2 regions of the Thermosipho ferrireducens genome follow, and region 1 is predicted to be linked to the other one. Evidence: riboswitches for the same ligand, from Rfam matches in the RefSeq annotation. Region 1 holds a riboswitch; the other holds the start of a gene.
What was found. A riboswitch is a leader RNA that binds a small molecule or an ion and turns the genes downstream of it on or off. The one in region 1 is predicted to bind cobalamin.
Positions count from the first base shown of each region.

Region 2: linked by a shared signal. The riboswitch ahead of JYK00_RS07105 (ABC transporter substrate-binding protein) and the one ahead of JYK00_RS01700 (ATP-grasp domain-containing protein) in region 1 are both predicted to bind cobalamin.

Region 1 covers NZ_CP071446.1:341,589-351,152, forward strand. Annotated here, with positions in the region: gene JYK00_RS01695 (succinate--CoA ligase subunit alpha) at 1-781, opposite strand, end outside; gene JYK00_RS01700 (ATP-grasp domain-containing protein) at 778-1,797, opposite strand; cobalamin riboswitch at 1,851-2,026, opposite strand; gene JYK00_RS01705 (anaerobic ribonucleoside-triphosphate reductase activating protein) at 2,134-2,781, opposite strand; gene JYK00_RS01710 (ribonucleoside triphosphate reductase) at 2,787-4,661, opposite strand; gene JYK00_RS01715 (rod-binding protein) at 5,466-5,798, opposite strand; gene JYK00_RS01720 (flagellar basal body P-ring protein FlgI) at 5,813-6,802, opposite strand; gene JYK00_RS01725 (flagellar basal body L-ring protein FlgH) at 6,814-7,401, opposite strand; gene flgA (flagellar basal body P-ring formation chaperone FlgA) at 7,398-8,333, opposite strand; gene gyrB (DNA topoisomerase (ATP-hydrolyzing) subunit B) at 8,339-9,564, opposite strand, start outside.
Region 2 covers NZ_CP071446.1:1,424,160-1,433,723, reverse strand. Annotated here, with positions in the region: gene JYK00_RS07145 (amidohydrolase) at 1-1,053, opposite strand, end outside; gene pfkA (6-phosphofructokinase) at 1,050-2,009, opposite strand; gene JYK00_RS07135 (transposase) at 2,495-3,391, opposite strand; tRNA gene JYK00_RS07130 (tRNA-Leu) at 3,614-3,701, shown strand; RNA gene ssrA (transfer-messenger RNA) at 3,778-4,139, shown strand; gene JYK00_RS07120 (sigma-70 family RNA polymerase sigma factor) at 4,145-4,762, opposite strand; gene JYK00_RS07115 (HAD-IIA family hydrolase) at 4,759-5,577, opposite strand; gene JYK00_RS07110 (FecCD family ABC transporter permease) at 5,574-6,515, opposite strand; gene JYK00_RS07105 (ABC transporter substrate-binding protein) at 6,566-7,453, opposite strand; cobalamin riboswitch at 7,521-7,690, opposite strand; gene JYK00_RS07100 (1-deoxy-D-xylulose-5-phosphate reductoisomerase) at 7,749-8,840, opposite strand; gene JYK00_RS07095 (thiamine diphosphokinase) at 8,819-9,430, opposite strand; gene JYK00_RS07090 (ABC transporter ATP-binding protein) at 9,497-9,564, shown strand, end outside.

The DNA.
Region 1 (9,564 bases):
TCTCTTTGTATTCTATACTTCCTCTATACCCTTCAACTATAGCACCTGCATGCCCCATTCTTTTTCCATGTGGAGCAGTCCTTCCTGCAAAAAACACCCTTATTTCTCCATCATAACCCTTATTTAATATATACTCAATTCCCTTTATTTCATCCAGACCTCCAACTTCGCTTATTATAACTACCTTTTTTATACTTTCTTCCATTATATAATCTAAAGCTTCTGAAAAAGATGTACCTATAATAGGATCTCCTCCCAACCCTATTCCTATTTTTATTCCCGTAGAATACAAAGACAAATAATTTGATATTTCGTACATTAATGTCCCACTCCTTGATATTACCGCAATATCCCCTGGTTTAAAAGCATTTTCAGGCATTATTCCAACTTTTGAAACTCCTGGCAAAATAATCCCCGGACAATTTGGTCCTATTATTCTTACATTATTATCTCGTGCTTTTTTATATATATCAAGCATATCATGTTGCGGAATATGTTCTGTGATTATAACTATCTTCTTTACGCCAGCATCTATAGCCTCAAATACTGCTTCTTTTGCATACAAGGCTGGCACGAATACAACTGAAGTATCTATATCATATTTTACAATCGCTTCCTCCATACTGTTTAACACTTCCACTCCACACACATTATCAACTTTTTTGTTTTTAGAAACGCCGCATAATATATTTGTTCCATATTTTAACATTTTTTCTGTATGTAATCTTCCATATTTTCCAGTTATCCCCTGCACACAGACTTTTTCTTTTCCATTAATCATCTGTCTCCCCCCTTTACCGCTTCCAGAATCATAGAATACATATCCTCATAATAACCTATATGATTTCTTCTCAATATTCTCTTTGCCTCATGCTCATTTGTTCCCGTCAATCTTGCGTAAAGTTGAACTTCCGGATTTTCTTTTTTAAACTTAACTATTCCAGATGCTATTTCATCACATCGGGTGATTCCTCCAAATATGTTCAGCACTATTTTTTTTATTCCACAACTTTTCAATAGATTCAACGCTTCAATGGTTATGTCTTTTTCTGCTCCGCCACCGAGATCCAGAAAGTCTGCTGGTTCTCCACCGGCCAGCTTTATAGCATCCATTGTCGCCATAACGATTCCCGCTCCACAACCTATTATTCCAATATTACCACTTAATCTTACAAAATGAAATGGATATTTATTCATCACAAACTCTTCTGCCCATTTTTGTCTAAATATCGCATTATCATCCAGATGCATCACAACATCAAGGGCATATATTTCACCTTTATCATTTTCAGCCAACGGATTTATTTCCAGTAATGTAAGATCTTTTTCTTTGAATAATTCCCCCAATTTTAGAAGAACTGTTTGTATCTTATCTGGAATAATATTTCCGAAAGTTTCAAAGTCAGTTTTAATTACATTTTCCTTGTTTTTTTCTATATCTATACCTCCGTTTTCAGAAAATAGAATAATCACATCTCTTTCTTCTCTATCCAAGACCAGAGAAATGTAATACTCTTTTCTCACAGCTACCCTTTCTTCAACAAGAACACCGTAAGGTTTTTCTCCCTTTATTTTTTTGTTCAATAGCGTATTTACATGTTTAAAAAATTCTTCTTCTGTTCTTGCAAAAAGCACTCCTCCAGCCTTCATTCGCCCACCAACTAAAACTTGAGATTTTAAAACAGCTGGTAAAAACTGAATTTTCACCTCTTTTTCTCTCTGAATAAGGTATGAATCTGGAACCTTAATTCCATAATCCTTCAAAATCCCTTTTCCAACGAACTCATGAACTTTCATAATCCACCTCCTTAAAAAATATAAAATCATCCCATTTCACCCTCGAAAATGGGACTTCCCTGGAATTAAAGGCAGGTCTCCCGGCTTCTGGATCATCCTACTCCCAACGCCTTCCCGGGTTTCCCCAGTGGCCTCCTGTTGGTTTCGTCCCCAGTTACGGTGGCGGGGCCGCGCCGGATTTTCACCGGCTTCCCTTTTAAGATTACTCACCTTTAATTCCGGAGGTATTTAATTTTTCTTATGACTCTCCATAACTTATACATTATTCTAACAGAACTTTTCGAAAAATTATACCCATGCTAAATTATTCTATTGTGAAATATTCCGGGATAAACATTATCTAAAAATCAATCTTTTTATTTTCATCCTTTTACTTCTTCTACTTTTTATTTTGAATATTTCCGTAGAGTTTGCAACAGTAATATATGCCCTTTCACCTTCAACTAAAAACTCTTCAAAAAAATCTATGTCATCCTGTGATGAAAGACCTGGAACATATGTCATCCTAAATTCATATTCTATGTTAGATGTTCTCAAAATTTTTATCGTTTCTGATATACTTTCCCAGTAACGGCCATACACATTTACCAACCTGCTATAATTTTCAGGCTTAGCTTTAATGTCTACTGCCACATAATCTATCAGATTTTGTTCAATTAATTTATAAATCATATCCGGGTTCGTACCATTTGTATCGATTTTTATCATATATTCCATGTCTTTTACCTGTTTTACAAACTCTATTAAATCATTATGTATTGTTGGCTCACCACCAGTAATACATACTGCACTTATTCTTGCCCTTAAAAATTTTAACCTGTCCAACATCTCATCTTCAGAGATTACTTTATATTCATTTGCATATGCTATTTTCCAATTATGACACCATTGACATCTAAAATTACAGCCGCCTGTATAAACAACGGAAGATATTCTTCTAGGATAATCTACAAAACTGAAAGTTCTAATACCGGCCAGAATCATATAATTCACCTTTTTAAAGTCGCATTATCAAATTTAAACTGTATTCTTTCATAGTATTCCTGCTGTTTCCCATCATTCCAATTCTGTACCGGTCTATAATATCCAACAACTCTTGAATAAACTTCTGTTTCTTTTCCACAGTATGGACACTTAAAATACTCACCGGTTATATAGCCATGCTCAAGGCAAATTGAAAATGTAGGTGTTATACTCATATAAGGTAAGGAATAATTCTCAAAACTATACTGGATAAATTCTTTTAAAGTTTCTGGATCGGTAATTTTTTCCCCAACATAAATATGTACAACTGTCCCTCCAGTCCATCTGTTTTGCAACCCTTCTTGATGCTCCAGTAAATCAAAAGGATCTTCAAAATAATTCACAGGAGGATGTACTGAATTTGTATAATATGGCTTTTCGTCTGTTCCCGCATGTTTTATTAAGCTACCAAATTCTTTTTTATCCAATTTCGCAAGTCTATAACTTGCTCCCTCCGCAGGTGATGCTTCTAAATTGTACAAATTTCCCGTTTCCCTACTGAACTCATCTAACTTAGCCAACATATAATCCATAATTTCCTGAGCAAACTTTTTCCCATTCATCGACACTATACCTTCCTGGATCCCAAAATTAACAAGACCCTCATGCATCCCAACAAGTCCTATTGTAGAGAAATGATTAGCCCAGTACTGTCCTGTTAACCTATAAACGCTATCCAGATACACTTTTGTATACGGATATAACCCTTTTTTAGTCCAATTTTCAATGTAAATCCTTTTAATTTCCAGAGCTTCTTTTGCAACATTCATTACTTCGTCCAATATACTATAAAATCTATTTACATTTCCCTTTGAAAGAAACATTATCCTTGGAATATTAATAGTAACAACACCTATTGAACCCGTTAAAGGATTCGAAGCAAACAAGCTTCCTCGTCTTTTTATTACTATATTGCCATCTTCACCGTTATTTTCCGTTGTAAAACCATACGAAAGTTCCTTTAAATGCTCCAGCACCTGCCTGTTATCAAGCTTTAAACGACAGCACATTGACCTCGCATCCTCCGGTTTCATATCAGAATTAATATAATTTGCAAAATATGGTGTTCCATATTTCATTGTCATAAGGATGATCATATTCGCAACTTCACTATCCCATTTAAAATTTCTTGTAATATTATAAGTTGGTATAGGAAATGAGAAAGGTCTTCCATTATAATCACCCTCAAGCATAATTTCCACAAATGCTTTATTTAAAATGTCCATTTCTTTTTGAAACTCAGAATACGTTTCCTTTTGCTCCTCCCCGCCAATAATTACATGTTTATTTCTGTGAGTCGAAGGAACCGTTAAATCCATTGTAATGTTACTGAAGGGAGATTGAAAACCTACCCTTGTTGGAACATTCATATTAAAAATAAACTCCTGCAATGCCTGTTTTACTTCATAATAATTAAGATTATCATACCTTATAAAAGGGGCAAGTAATGTATCAAAATTTGAAAACGCAACGGCACCAGCAGTTTCCCCCTGCAACGTGTATAAAAAATTAACAATCTGACCCAGAGCAGTTCTAAAATGTTTAGCAGGGCCTGATGCAACTTTCCCGGAAACTCCGTTAAATCCTTTTCTCAATAACTCCTCAAGGTCCCAGCCAACACAATATGAAGCCAAAACCCCCAGATCATGGATATGTATAAAACCCTTTATGTAATATTCTTTAATTTTTTTATTGTACCTGTCGTAAATTTCTTCCAGCCAGAATCTTTTTATTACCTCCTGATAAATATGATTGTTTAATCCCTGCAAAGAGTACTGCATATTTGAATTTTCTCTTACTTTCCAATCATTATCATTAATATAATCATAAACTAAACGCATTTTCTTCCCCCCTCTTTTCAGAATTACCACAACATATTGTATCATATTGTATAGTTATACACAATATATAGTATTTTAATTTATTAAATAGAAGTTTTGCAAAATCAAATATTTAATAGAGATACTGACAAATGTTAATTTTTTTTAAAGGACTTTTTCATATTAACATGTTTAAAAACCACATGAATATACAACCTGGGAAGACCTTAAAAGGTGGCGAATCCACTCGATATTCTGAGGAACAAAGTGCTGAAGGAGATGTCATTTTGAGGAATACAATGATGAGGGAGATTATTTCTTATTGTCATTCCGAGTGAAACGGGGAACCTTGTTTTTTACTAACTCTCGTCAATACTCGGTAAATCAAGATTCCTCGTCGTATGCACTCCTCGGAATGACATAAAAACAGAATGCTTTTCCGAACGTATGTGAGGAATCTTGTTTTTTCTTACCAATCTTGCTAATTTTGCCAATCTCACTAATTATAAGATTCCTCACCCTTCGGGTTCGGAATGACATGAACGGTAGATTCCTCGTCGCTACGCTCCTCGGAATGACATGGGTGAAAGCTAACCTCGCTAATCTCGCAAGATCCTTCGCACTTTGTGCTCAGGACAGGCCTTGCTAATCTTGCTAAATACAAGATTCCTCGCCCTTTATGTTCGGAATGACACCCCTTTTCCTGTCATCCCAAGGAACGAAGTGACGAGAGATCTTATTTTACCAACTCTCGCCAGATTAAGATTCTTCATTACTGCGTTCCTCGAAATGGTAGAAAGGAAACACTAACTCTTGCTACCCACATTACTTTGACTCAACTTTATACTTTCCAACATTTCTTAATACTGTGTTTTTGCTGTACATTTTTCCACCGAGGGATTTATAAACTTCATCAGTAAGGATTTTCAAATCACTGCCTGCTGCTTTTTTAGAATATTCGTATAGTAGATTTTCTCTAAACCATTTTTCCCCAAAGCTTTCCGGTATTAAGCGTGATTTTGGAATTGTGTCATACATTTTTCTAAATACCTGGAAGAAAAATTGAGCAACAAATTCCTCGGAAACTTTTTTTAACTTATCATTACTATTCTGGCTAATTGGAGCATTTTTGAAGTTGAAATTATTAAAAACCTTCATATTATTCCCCCTGATCACATTATTTTAACTTCTGCAAATATTACTCCCGCTTTGTATAACTCCTGAATTATTCCTATTATATCCTGAGGGGTTGCTCCCAGCGCTTTTAACGCCGCTATCAAATTTGAAATTGTAGCCTGTTTTTCATCTATCTTTCCATTTTCTATACTTATCACAAAATTACCGTAGCTTAATGTAAAATCAGCTATTTTGACATTGCCTCCAAATATAACCGTCCCCGTTCTTTCGTTTATTACCACTTTTGCAGGTTGGTCAGGCACAACCTCTATCTCTTCAATTATAGAAAGAAAAGTAATTAAATCATCTGAAAAAGCATCTGGTATCAAAACTTTTATAGAAGATGGATCAACTGCTTTCGCAAGTCGCGACTGAAATTTTTCATTAATAGCAAGCGCTACCCTCGCAGAAGTGGTTACATCTGGATTCATCAGTAAAATGGTTATACTATTATCATCAACTATATTAGAAGGAATTTCACGTTCAATCAACGCCCCACCTGGAATGTATCCAGTTACCTTAAAGCGTTTTTGAAGATTTATACTCGACTTAACGTCGCTACCTCCAACAGAAACAGGACCCTGAGCAACTGCATATACATTGCCATCAGCACCGTACAAGGGAGTTTGAACAAGTACACCGTTTTCCAGACTTTTAGCATTTCCAATAGAAGCAACAATAACATCAAGTCTCATTCCTTCTTTATAAAAAGCGGGGATATCTGCTGTCACCATAACCAGCGCCGTGTTGTTTGATTTTATATCTGCTTCTGTTATTGGTATACCAAAATTCTTAAACATGTTAGCAAGCAAAGGAGAATTTAATGTTCCGCCATCACCTGTTCCATTCAAGCCTACAACTATTCCCACACCAAAAAGCTGATTATCACGAGCCCCTCTGAACTTTGCTATATCTTTTATTCTCACAACTGTAGAAAAAGCAAGAAAAACAATCAATAATAATCCTATAATTGCTGTTCTCTTCATGGCTTTCCTCCTTATCTAAAAAGCTCAGCTATACTTGCTAATATAAGGCCAAGCCAGCTTCCCTCGTTTGGATCATCCTGAAAAACTATTTTCCCATTTTCCCAGATTTGAGCATTCATTATATCTGATGAATCAACTGTATTTTTTGCCGAAATTACCATGGGACTAACCCATCCGGTTATCACTATTTCTCTTAATTCATTCCCGACTTTTATGTTTTTTCTTCCCTCAATATATAGATTCCCATATTCGTCCACCTGTTTAACAATTGCTGTTATTTCAACTATCACGCTTGTCTGACTTTTATTTGATGTTTTTACCCTGTCGCTATCTTTAATTGGAATAAAACCTGAAAGGTCTGTACCTAAAAGTTTTGTTCCATTATTAATTGCATTGAGAATTACATTTTTAAAAGAGTCTACTTCAGAGCTTGTGGAAAACCTGGGAGTTTCATAAACTAATACGTTAATAGCATCACCCACTTTTGACGCTCTGGGAGATGCTATAATATGCCCAAACTTCCCTGAAGGATTATATATAGAATTTGCCAGTAAAATACTCAAACTTAACATAAAAACTATCATAAAAATTTTCCTCATTTTAACACCTCCAAAACCCTGAGAAGAGGCCCTTTTACAATTATTCCATAAACCAATTTCCCTGTATCCACGTTTCTTGCTTTTATTACATCACCAATATTTCCATCTTCCATAGCTCTCAAAAGCGCTGTTACCTTAACCCCTGGTAGTTCTACAATACCTATTAACAACTGTCCAGTAACCACATCGGGTATTTTATCCAGATATTCTTTTAATATAGCTTCGCCTTCTTTAAATGATTTTCGGGCTATCATTGGAAGTTCGGAAACATTTACTGGTGTACCGTGTAACGACAAAATGTTAACAGACTTTCTTATTATGTCTTTGTCAGTTACCTGCTCTCCATAGTTTATATTTCTTGCAGCTACAGGGATTTTCCTGAAAAGTTCTGCCTTAAGATTTATATTATAATATCCCACTGTTCTTCCAGATTTTTTCAAAGAAAATCTTACAAGAAAATTCCCGACCGCACCTCCCAAAAGTTTTATTGAATAATTGTCATGCTCAACAATAGTACCATAAGAACTTGTAATTGTAGCGTAAGCTCCTTCCGGCAAAGACGATAAAACCAAATTTTTTGCCATTTTGTAGGCTTTTTCAACGGTAAGCGTAGAGGAGGTGCTTTCACTAACCACTACAGGCGAATAAGAAACACTTATAAAACCTTCTGTAGGTGTGGCTTCAATATCGGAAGTAACTCTCGATAATCGCTGCAAAATATACTTTACACTTATGTCGATTTTTCCGTTTTCAGGAATATATGCCAGAATAATATTTCTCAGTGTTGTAGCATCGAATGTAACATAAGTAGCACTCACATCATATACGGTTACAACATTTGTAGTAACCGTAGCAAATGGTAAAAATTCAATGTAAGCACCTAAAACTATTGCTTGCCCCAAAAAAGCCAAAAAGAGAAAAAACTTTTTCATTTTTACTAAACATCGATCTCCTTCACCTGTAATGCGTGTCTTATTATAAATTCTCTTCTGCTTTCTGTATCATTTCCCATTAACATTTCAAACAGTTCATCAGCCTCTTCTGCATCTTCTATCGTTACCTTTAAAAGCTTTCTTTTTTGCGGATCCATTGTTGTTTCCCAGAGCTGCTCGGGATTCATTTCTCCAAGACCTTTATATCTTTGAATATCGTATTTTTTGTCCCCAATTTCTTCTTTTAACTCTTCCAGCTCTTCATCGCTGTAGACATAATATATTGTTCTTCCAACAGAGACTTTATACAGAGGTGGTTGAGCTATATAAATTCTTTCGTGATCTATAAGTTCTTTCATATACCTGTAGAAAAGTGTAAGTAGCAGTGTTCTTATATGAGCCCCGTCAACATCAGCGTCAGTCATAATTATTATCTTCCCATAACGTAATTTTTTTACATCAAAGTCATCGCCTATTCCCGTTCCAAGAGCTGTGATAATATCCCGAATCTGCTCATTTTTTAAGAGTTTAAGCCAGCTGCTTTTTTCCACGTTAAGTATTTTACCTCGCAAAGGTAGAATTGCTTGAAAATTCCTATCGCGCGCCTGCTTTGCAGATCCTCCCGCCGAATCTCCCTCAACAATAAACAATTCAGATTCTTCAAGCTTTTTTGTGATACAGTCCGCCAGTTTTCCAGGCAGAGAAGAACTGCCAAAAACGCTCTTTCTTTTTACCATTTCTCGAGCATGTTTTGCCGCTTCACGTGCTTTTCTTGCTTCAAGTGCTTTTTGTAAGATTATTTTCAGTGTTGTCTCGTTTACTTCAAAAAATTCCAGAAGTTTTTCCCTTATAACTTTTGCAACTGCCTCCTGAACTTCTTCGTTTCCTAACTTCGATTTTGTTTGCCCTTCAAATTCCGGAGTTCCTATCATCAAAACACTGATTATTGCTGCCATTCCTTCTCTTATATCTTCTCCTCTGATAGTGAAGTTCTTTATCATACCTATCTTTTTTCCAAGCTCATTTATTAATCTGGTAAATGCGCTCTTAAATCCTGTAACATGAGTTCCACCTTCTACTGTACGAATATTATTAACAAATGAAAGAATTCTTTCATTATCAGATGTTGTATACTGGAAAACCAATTCCACTTTCGTAGATTTATACTCTCCAACAATATGAACAGGTTCGTGAAGAGTCCTTGCATTTTTATTTACATAACTTATAAATT
Region 2 (9,564 bases), 900 kb from region 1:
TATATCTATATTTTTTCTATACATTTCGAAAAAAGGGTATAACAAATACTCACCATCCTGGATATTCTCAAGCAACGGTAAATCTTCAAAATAAAAATGAGGCTGAATAGAAAATACAAAGTTTTTTAATCTTTCAAAGTCGGCTTTCTTTATTATTTGCGCGTGTATTATTCTATGACCATAACTTCTTCCAAAAGCGTTAAGAACTTCTGTTACTGCCTGATCTCCAATCGCATGAACACAAACCTGTAACCCATTTCTATCAGCAAAATCTATTATTTTACTAAAATTATGTGGTAAAGTATTGACCCCACTATTTTCAGAACCTTTATATGGTTTTGAAAGGAAAGCAGTTTTTCCACCCAATGAACCATCTGCAAATATTTTTATTCCAAATATCTCAGAAATTCCATAATTTCCATATTCATAATCCCAGGGTCTGTCTGTGTACAATTTCTCATAAATTCTTATTTCACTACGTGATAACAACTTTTTTAAAGTTTCAAAAGATATTCCATGAAAATCGTCTGAATGAACACATGTAACCCCACTCTTTAAAAATTGTTTCTCTCCAAGTTTAAAAGCATACTCATAGAAATCCTCCGGTAATAAACTCCATATTTTTTCTAACTCATTTTCAAAAATCATGTTTTCTTTCAACTTTAGAAGATTTTTTGCCTTATTATTAATCCACGCAACATGTCCGCATCTTCTTATAAGAATAACTGGTCTATCAAAATCCAATAACTTATTAATATTATCTGGTAATTTTGACCATCCACGACCCACTATTATTGATTCTTCTGTTTTTAAAATTTCATTTACAAAATCCCCTTCCAGATTTTTTATAAGTTTTTTTATCCCCACACCCAAAACATGTGCATGAGAATCTACAAACCCTGGAAAAACATAAAAACTTTCCAGATCAATACTTTTCCTGATTTCTTCTTCTTTCAGGAAACTTACAAAAATCCCTTCAGAATTTATATATAAATCTTTTTTCTCAAAATTTCTTCCGTTCCAAACTTTTGCGTTCTTTATTCTGATACTCATGACAATAGAGCCGCAAGTTCTACAAGCTCCATGTTTAAACCTTTTTTCTGTTTCAACACTTCATCAAGTTTTACCGGGACTATTTTTCCTCCCTGCAAAGCCATCATAACAAAACTTTGTCCTCGAGTTAAATTTTCAACAGCAGCGACTCCCATTCGAGAAGCAAGTAGTCTATCAAAGGCTGTAGGCGAACCTCCTCTTTGAATGTGACCAAGAATGGTTATACGTGTTTCGTAACCTATTCTGTGTTCAAGATGTCTTGCAACCGTATATGCACTTGCTGCGCCTTCTGCAACAACGACTATACAATTTATTTTCCCTCTTTCTCTCTCTCTTAAAATTTTATTAGCAAGTGCCTCGTAATTAACTGGAACTTCTGGGATTACAACAGCTTCCGCGCCAGTTACAAGCCCCGATACAGTTGCAATGTATCCTGATGTTCTTCCCATTACCTCAACAATAAAAGCCCTTTCATGTGAAGATGCTGTATCTTTTAGTTTCTGAATAGCATCAACTACTGTATTTAAACACGTATCTACACCTATACTCATATCTGTCATTGCTATGTCATTATCAATAGTACCCGGAATACCAACAACGGGAACTTTCTGCTCTTCTTCTAAAAACATTGCTCCATGTAAACTACCTTCTCCCCCAATGACTATCAATCCCTCTATATTATGCTTCTTTAATATGCTTGCAGCCTCGGCTCTTGTCTCTTTTCTAACAAATTCAGGACATCTACTACTCCTTAAAACTGTTCCTCCTTTTTCCATTATTCCCCCAACAGACGCAAAATTCAATGGAATAAAATCCTCGTCAAGCAATCCCGCGTACCCTCTTCTAATTCCATAAATCTCCAGTCCTTTGTTAACAGCGTATCTTACAACTGCCCTTACTGCTGCATTCATACCAGGGGCATCTCCACCACTTGTCATAACCGCTATTCTTTTCATATAATTCCTCCTTTTCAAATATACTTTTCAAAATAATAATATCACAATTATAGTCAATTTCAACAGATTAAAAATTGTCAAATTGAAATACTGGCAAGATTCTTACCAATTCTCAACATCTTTTGTCGAGCTCATTAATTATAAGATTATCTATCTTTTCGCTTCTTAAAATGATAATCTCTTTCCCTGTCATTTCGAACAAATGAAAGAGAGATGTCATTCCGAGGAGCGCCAGCGACGAAGGATCTTTTTCCTTATTGTCATCCCGAACGCATGTGAGGGGGATGTCATCCTGAGGAACGAAGTGACGAAGGATCTTATTCTTTTTACTAACCTCGCCAATCTCGCTAACCTCGCTAATCTCGCCATTTTTTCGGCGCATTTTCTGGCCCTGTTTCAAAAATCGTATAAGAATAAGAAAAATGAACTTGAAATATACAATTTTTTTATGAATTTCATGTGAATTTATGTAATTTTATCTAATTTTATCTAATTTTACATGGAATTATATAAAATTTGTATATTTTTATATGATTTTCTATGAAATTTGTAATATCAATACATAGCTTTGTAAAAAGAAAAATATATGCCACATACAGGTTGTACAATAAAAACTTTATTAGTGCCTGTATCCTTGCCATGTCATCTCTGTAGGCGTATACATATCCCCCAAGTTTTGTTTTTATGTTTCCAAATAGTCCTTCTATTTCGTTCCTTTCTTTGTATTCTTCATAATCTACTTCTTTCCTGCCTATTGCTCCTTTTCTTATTTTTATTACCTCTTTTATTCCTCTTTTTTTCAGATACTCCCTCAACCATTTAACATCGTACAACTTGTCTGCTATGAATTTCTTTCCCTTGAGTTCTATCTTTTTCAATAGTTTTTTTAGAAGTTTTATTTCACTTGAATAAGCTTTTCCCACTTCCACATACTGAAAAAGTTTGTATTTTCCTTTTGTTAACACTACTTCACATCTAACGTGGTTCTTTATCTGTCGTACATATGTACCTCTCATCCAGTTCAAGGTAGTATGTTTCTTAAACCCTATTCCTGTACCGTCTACTATAATACTCTCTATCTCACACTGAAGTGTGTTGTGTATGAAGTTTATAAGATGTTTTATAATCTCTTCTAATTGAAGAACCCTGTAATGAAAGTCCCTGAGTGATGGAACTTTGTTAAAGTACATTGTACCTATTTCTAATGTCTCTCTGAATGAAAGTCCCAACAGTTCTTTAAGAACTGCTAATGAAAGTATTAATACATCTGAATATTTCCTAGGCCTCCCCCTATTGGTAGATTTTTGGGGAAGTTGTGGTAAAATATTTTTGTAGAATTTTTGGATAAGTTTGAATATCTTCTTTATGTTTCTTCTTCTCATAGCAAGGGAGATTATAACATCTCCCTTGCTTTTTTTCTATACCTTTCCTTCCTATTTTTGAAACAGACCCCGCATTTTCTTGACAAAGACTATTTCTATGGTATATTGAATATGACATAAGATTATGCTATACTTTAAAAGTGATAAATGGTCTTTAATCACCTTATAATAAATAACTTCTTGACGTTTAAAGCATTGTATGGTATAATATATATTGGTGTCGCCGAGGTGGTGGAATTGGCAGACACGCATGGTTGAGGGCCATGTGAGCGTATAGCTCGTGCGGGTTCAAGTCCCGCCCTCGGCACCAGGGTCCCAGGAAGGGACCTTTAATTTTGTGAACACATTTTCTCTTTGAAATGTCTAATATTATAGAGCTGTGAAACGGGGGCGAAATGGTCTCGACGGGGGCAGGAGCCTCCGGGAAGCGAGCCGGGGTTCGCCGGACTCCTCGTAAAAAAGTCCGGACAAAAGATAAGTGCCAACGAAGAACTTGCTCTCGCTGCTTAATTAGAATAAGCAGCCGTCCTTCCTAATCCTGGCTGGGGATTAGAGAAGGGCGTGATATAACCAGCCTACTGGTCCCGGAAGTGCCTTCCGTCCTGGGCCGGGAATCTTTAGGAAGGCTAAGGTTTGAAGAGCCTGTCCGTGGGCGCTTCGAACCTGAATTTTAAAACACGGACTGCGCTCGGAGAAACCCGGAGGACCCTGTCTTCGGACGCGGGTTCGATTCCCGCCGCCTCCACCAGAATTCTATTTTTGAAAAACAAAATTTAAAATAAATCTATCTACTTTTGTTCTTGCTACTCTTTTTATTTTTTGAATAGTATTATCTATCTTCTTAAAATTTACTCCTAATTCCTTTTCTATCTCCTTGTATGAATATCCCAATAACCACATTTCAAAAATATCTATTTCAATATCTTTCAAATGGTTTATTATAGTTTCTTTAACAATTTCCAGAAACGCTGTGTGAACAACATTTACGTTGGTATCTGGAAGTAAATATTCTGATTGTTCAGAACTGTCTTCCTGAAAATTATCTATACTTGCAGAGTCTGAAAGTATTTTATTCTTTTTTCTATTAAGATATGTAATAAAAGTTTGCACTTCGCTTTCAATACTTCTCCATGCAAATGAATTAAATGAGCTTTTTTCAAAATCAAAGTAAAAAACAGCTTTTATAAGTCCTATTAGACCATTTTGAACTATGTCCTCAAACTCTGCCCATGGGGCATAATAATTGGAAGATATTTTCAAAACCATAGGATAATATCTTTCTATTATTAAATCAAGAGCCTCTTTTAATCCACTCTGGGCAAGTTCAATCAGCTTCTCGGTCCTTTTTCCTCTTAAATTATATTTTATCATTCACTATCACCCAAAAAATCTGCTATTTCACCTATATCGTTAGCAATTATGTCCGGCGTTATCCCCAATCTATGAACATCCTCTTCTTTAGCTTCGCCTGTAAGTACCAAAATTGTTAGAACTTCTGCACGAATACCAAGAAGAATATCAGTGTATAACCTATCGCCCACTACGCATGTTTTATGCTTTTGCACATTGAACTTTTTCATAACCATCTCAAGTATAAGCGGTTCAGGTTTTCCGAAAACAATATCTGGTTTTCTACCAGTTGTTTGCACAATAACACTTGCTATAGCCCCTGTATCAGGCACGGGACCATCTCTGGATGGACAATTTAAATCTGGATTCGTAATTACAAAAAGCTTTCCCTGTGAGACAAATGTAGAAGCTTTTGCAAGTTTCTCGTAATTTAACGATTTATCGAAAGTAACAACTACTATTTCTGGATCGTGTTCTACTACTTTATGTCCCGCTCTTTCAAATATATCTTTGATAGCAGATGTGCCAACAATATAAATTTTTTTACTTCCAAATTTTTCGTACAAATATTCAGCCGTCTCAATTCCTGCAGTAAACACCTGTTCAGAATCAAGAAATAGTCCGTTTTTCTCAAACTCTTCGAGATACTCTTCCAGCGATTTATTGGAATTATTTGTCAAAAAAACAAACTTTTTACTTTTTCTCTCTACATTAACAGCAAATTTTAAAGAACCTTCAAAAAATTTTCCACTTATAGAAAAGGTTCCATCTATATCAAGTACAAATAATTCTATATCCTTTAATTTTCTTCTAGCGTCTTTTGAAAGGAATTTCAACCTTTCCCACCTCTTTTTAAAAGGATAAACATTAATGGTGCTCCAACAAAGGATGTAATAACACCCACCGGTATTTCTATTGGCGCAACCACCGTTCTTGAAATGGTATCTGCAAATGATAAAAATATGCCACCTATTATAGCACTACCTATTAAATTGTATTTATGCCTTGAACCAACCACAAGTCGCGAAGCATGTGGGATAATAAGCCCCACAAATCCTATTATACCAGTTTTCGAAACTATTACAGAGATTGTAAATGATCCGAATATGTATAAAATCCATTTTAGTTTTTCAACTTCAACACCTAAAATTTTAGCTTCATCCTCTCCCAATGCCATGGCATCCAGCTCGCCATTCTTAATATATGCAAAAAGTAAAAATAATATTGTCACTAAAAACGGAAAAAGCAAATCCTCATAAGTAATTCCTGAGAGACTTCCAAAAAGCCATACATAAACATTTGTTAACGATCTATGAGAAAAATTTATCAACAAAATAGTTCCAGAAGAAAAGACTGTACTAATTAATACCCCAGACAAAATCAAATGTGTTATAGGTATTACATCTTTTTTTCTGGCCAGAGCTATTGTTAAAAGAGATGCTAAAAGGGCAAAAACAAAACTGAAAATAGGCACACTTACAGAAACATTCAAACTTGAAATAAGATATAATGCCATAACTGCACCAAATCCAGCTCCTGCGGATGTTCCAATTAAATATGGATCAACCAGGGGATTTTTCATAATACTCTGAAATACACTTCCAACAATAGCAAGAGCACTTCCAGTAATTATTGACATTAATACCCTGGGAAATCTTAATCTCCATATTAAGAAATGAATATTAGAGTCTTCAAATATTGAAGTAAAAATATCTTTAAATTCTATTCTCACACTTCCAAGAGAAATATTAATCAAAATTGTTAATACGAACAAAACTGGGAGGATAATCCTCCCAGTTTTGTTAAAAATTATACGCTTCATTCTTAATTGCCCCCATAAAAGAAGTTGTAGAATTTTTTAAGATATTTGACTGTTTCAGGACTTATCTGACTTATTTCATTTCCATTCACTATGTAAACTTTCCCTTTCCTCACAGCTTTGAGCGAACCAAAAATCTTGCTGTTTTTTATATTATTCAAAGTTTTTTGCGGATCTCCGTATGAAGCAATAATTATTATATCTGGATTTTTATAAACAAGAAATTCCCAATCTACTGGAAGCCATCCATTATTTCCCGTATACGGAGCCACAATGTTTACCCCACCAGCTATTGTTATTAATTCGTTTATGTACGAACCCATACCAGCTGTCCATAATTCTTTAACGTTATCATCTGGAGGAGTTACTGTGAAGAAAACAGTTGGTCTTTTTTCCAGGGGTATTTTAGAAGTTTTTATTCCCATATTTACAATTTCATTTCTTACATTATCTGCGAGTCTGGACGCTTTATCACTTATTCCAAATATTCCTCCTAATAGAGTTATGTCTTTTACTATATCATTGAGCGTTACCGGATTCAAAACAACAACCTTTAATCCCGCTTTTTCAAGTTTCTTAACCTCTGGAAGTTGAAATCCACCAAAAGTAATCACCAGATCAGGATTTAAAGAATAAATCTTTTCTATATTCAAAGGTACCAGATTCCCTATCTTCTCCGATTGAAACATATCCCAGTCTGTTACGCCCACAATTTTATTTTCCAATCCAAGAGATAAAAGGAATCTCGTAGCACTTGGAGCAGCACTAACTACTTTACCTGGAACCGATGGAATTTCCACCAATCTTCCAGCATCGTCAATGATAGTAACACCAAAACTAAGAGTTGCTACAATCAACAGAATCAATAGAAACATTTGAACAGACCTTTTCATAAAACCACACCTCCTTAAAAATTTGAAATTAAAACAGTAATAACCACCTTTAGGGACCGTAAAGGTGGGTTCCTTCCTTTTCACGACAGGTCTCCCGGCTTCCGGATCATCCTACTCACCACGCCTTCCCAGGCACCTTTGCCCAGTGGCATTCATGTGGCTTTCGTCCCCGGTCACGGTGGCGTCCCCGCGCCGGATTCTCACCGGCTTCCCATAATCGTGAAAAGGGAGGTATGGACTTTTCAATCCACAAAAATTATAACATACAAACTCTTAGCAAAACAAGGATTACAACTTACAAATTCATCTTGTTATAAGCAATTTCTCGAGCTAACCTGTCTATCTCAAAAACATCTTCTATGCTTTTTACTTTTTCATTTATTGATTCGCACACACTTTCTATTAATCCTGGAATTTTTGTGAATTTTATTTCCCCGTTTACAAACTTATGGACAGCCACTTCGTCCGCCGCATTAAAAGCTATACGTCTGGCAAGGTCTTTAGCTATCGCCCTACCATAAAAATATGCTGGATATTTTCTTTTATCAACTTCATAAAATTCAAAAAACTTATTTTCAAATGGTGGCCAATTATAATTTTCATAGCATCTTTCTGGATAAGTTAAAGCAAATGCTATAGGAATTTTCATGTCAGGGTATCCATAATGAATCTTTACAGTTCCATCTTTTAAAAGAACAGCACCGTGTACAGTACCAGTAGGATGAATATAAACTTCTATATCTTCTATTGGAGTTCCAAACAATTCATACGCTTCTATTATTTCAAACGCTTTGTTAACCATAGTTGCTGAATCTATTGTTATCCTTTTTCCCATATTCCAGACAGGGTGTTTTAAAATTTTTTCTGGAGTTAAAAACTCAAATTCATTAATATCTATATCTCTAACAGCTCCACCTGATGCGGTTATCATTATTTTTTTTATTTCAGATTCCATTAACTGAAAAATAGCTGAATGCTCACTATCAATTGGTATGAGCTCTGTATCATAATCTTTACATAGTTTTTTAACAAAAGGTCCGCTGCACACCAATGCTTCTTTGGTTGCAAGAGCCAATCTTTTAGTAAACGGTATAGAATCCAGAGCGGCTCTAACTCCTGCAAAACCAGGAATAGCTGAAACAACTATATCAGGCCTCAATAATTCAAGTAATTCTTTTATATTTTCGTATCGCGTGCCTTCATTCAACTGAACTTCAGCTACATAATGTTTTATCTTAAATTTTTTCATAATTCGCGTCCCAGTTTTTTTATTTTTACCAAAAGCTATGCCTATTACACGAAAATTATTAAGCGTTTCAATTACCTGAAATGTTTGAAGTCCAATGGAACCTGTCGCTCCAAGCACTACAACGGTCTTTTCTTCCACCTAAAATACACCACCTTACCTGAAACTATTTCTATCTTTACATTTTGAACAACGGCTTCATTACTAATTCCTATTGGATATTCTATACTCATTTCGCCGTCATAATTATATTTAAACCCTTCCAATTTCACATTCGATTTACAAAGTGGTAAGAACGACCAGAGTTCTCCAGGAAAAGTTTCAAATTCGCCTGTTGATTTCAAAACTCCTATCTCAAGCTTTTCAGATTTGGCAACAATTGGTATATCGTACCTCCCCATTAAACCAAACAACGCAAAAATCATATCCAGTCTTTCCCCCTGAAAGTTTAAAAGCTCAATGAAACGTGCTCCTTTCTTTAAGGCGTATTCAATTGCCAGCTCACAATCTGTCTCATCTTTCTCAGCAGGATATTGTATGATTTCAACACCTTTCATTTTAAAATATTCTAAAGTTTCTCCGCTGAGCGAATCCATGTCACCTATAACCACATGAGGTATTACACCACGCTTTTTCAAATAATCCGCTCCGCCATCAACACCTATTATAATGTCACCTGATAGAAATAATGTTTCATCAGCGCTGCCATTCAGAACAATTGATGCCTTCATATTCTCCTCCTCCAGTGATATAATAGCCTATGAAAAGATTATATCATAGGCTGGAGTGTGATACTAATGGAATTAATAGCTAAGGCAAAGAGTTTAAGAAAAGTTTACGGATCAAAAAATAGTGTAGAAGCTCT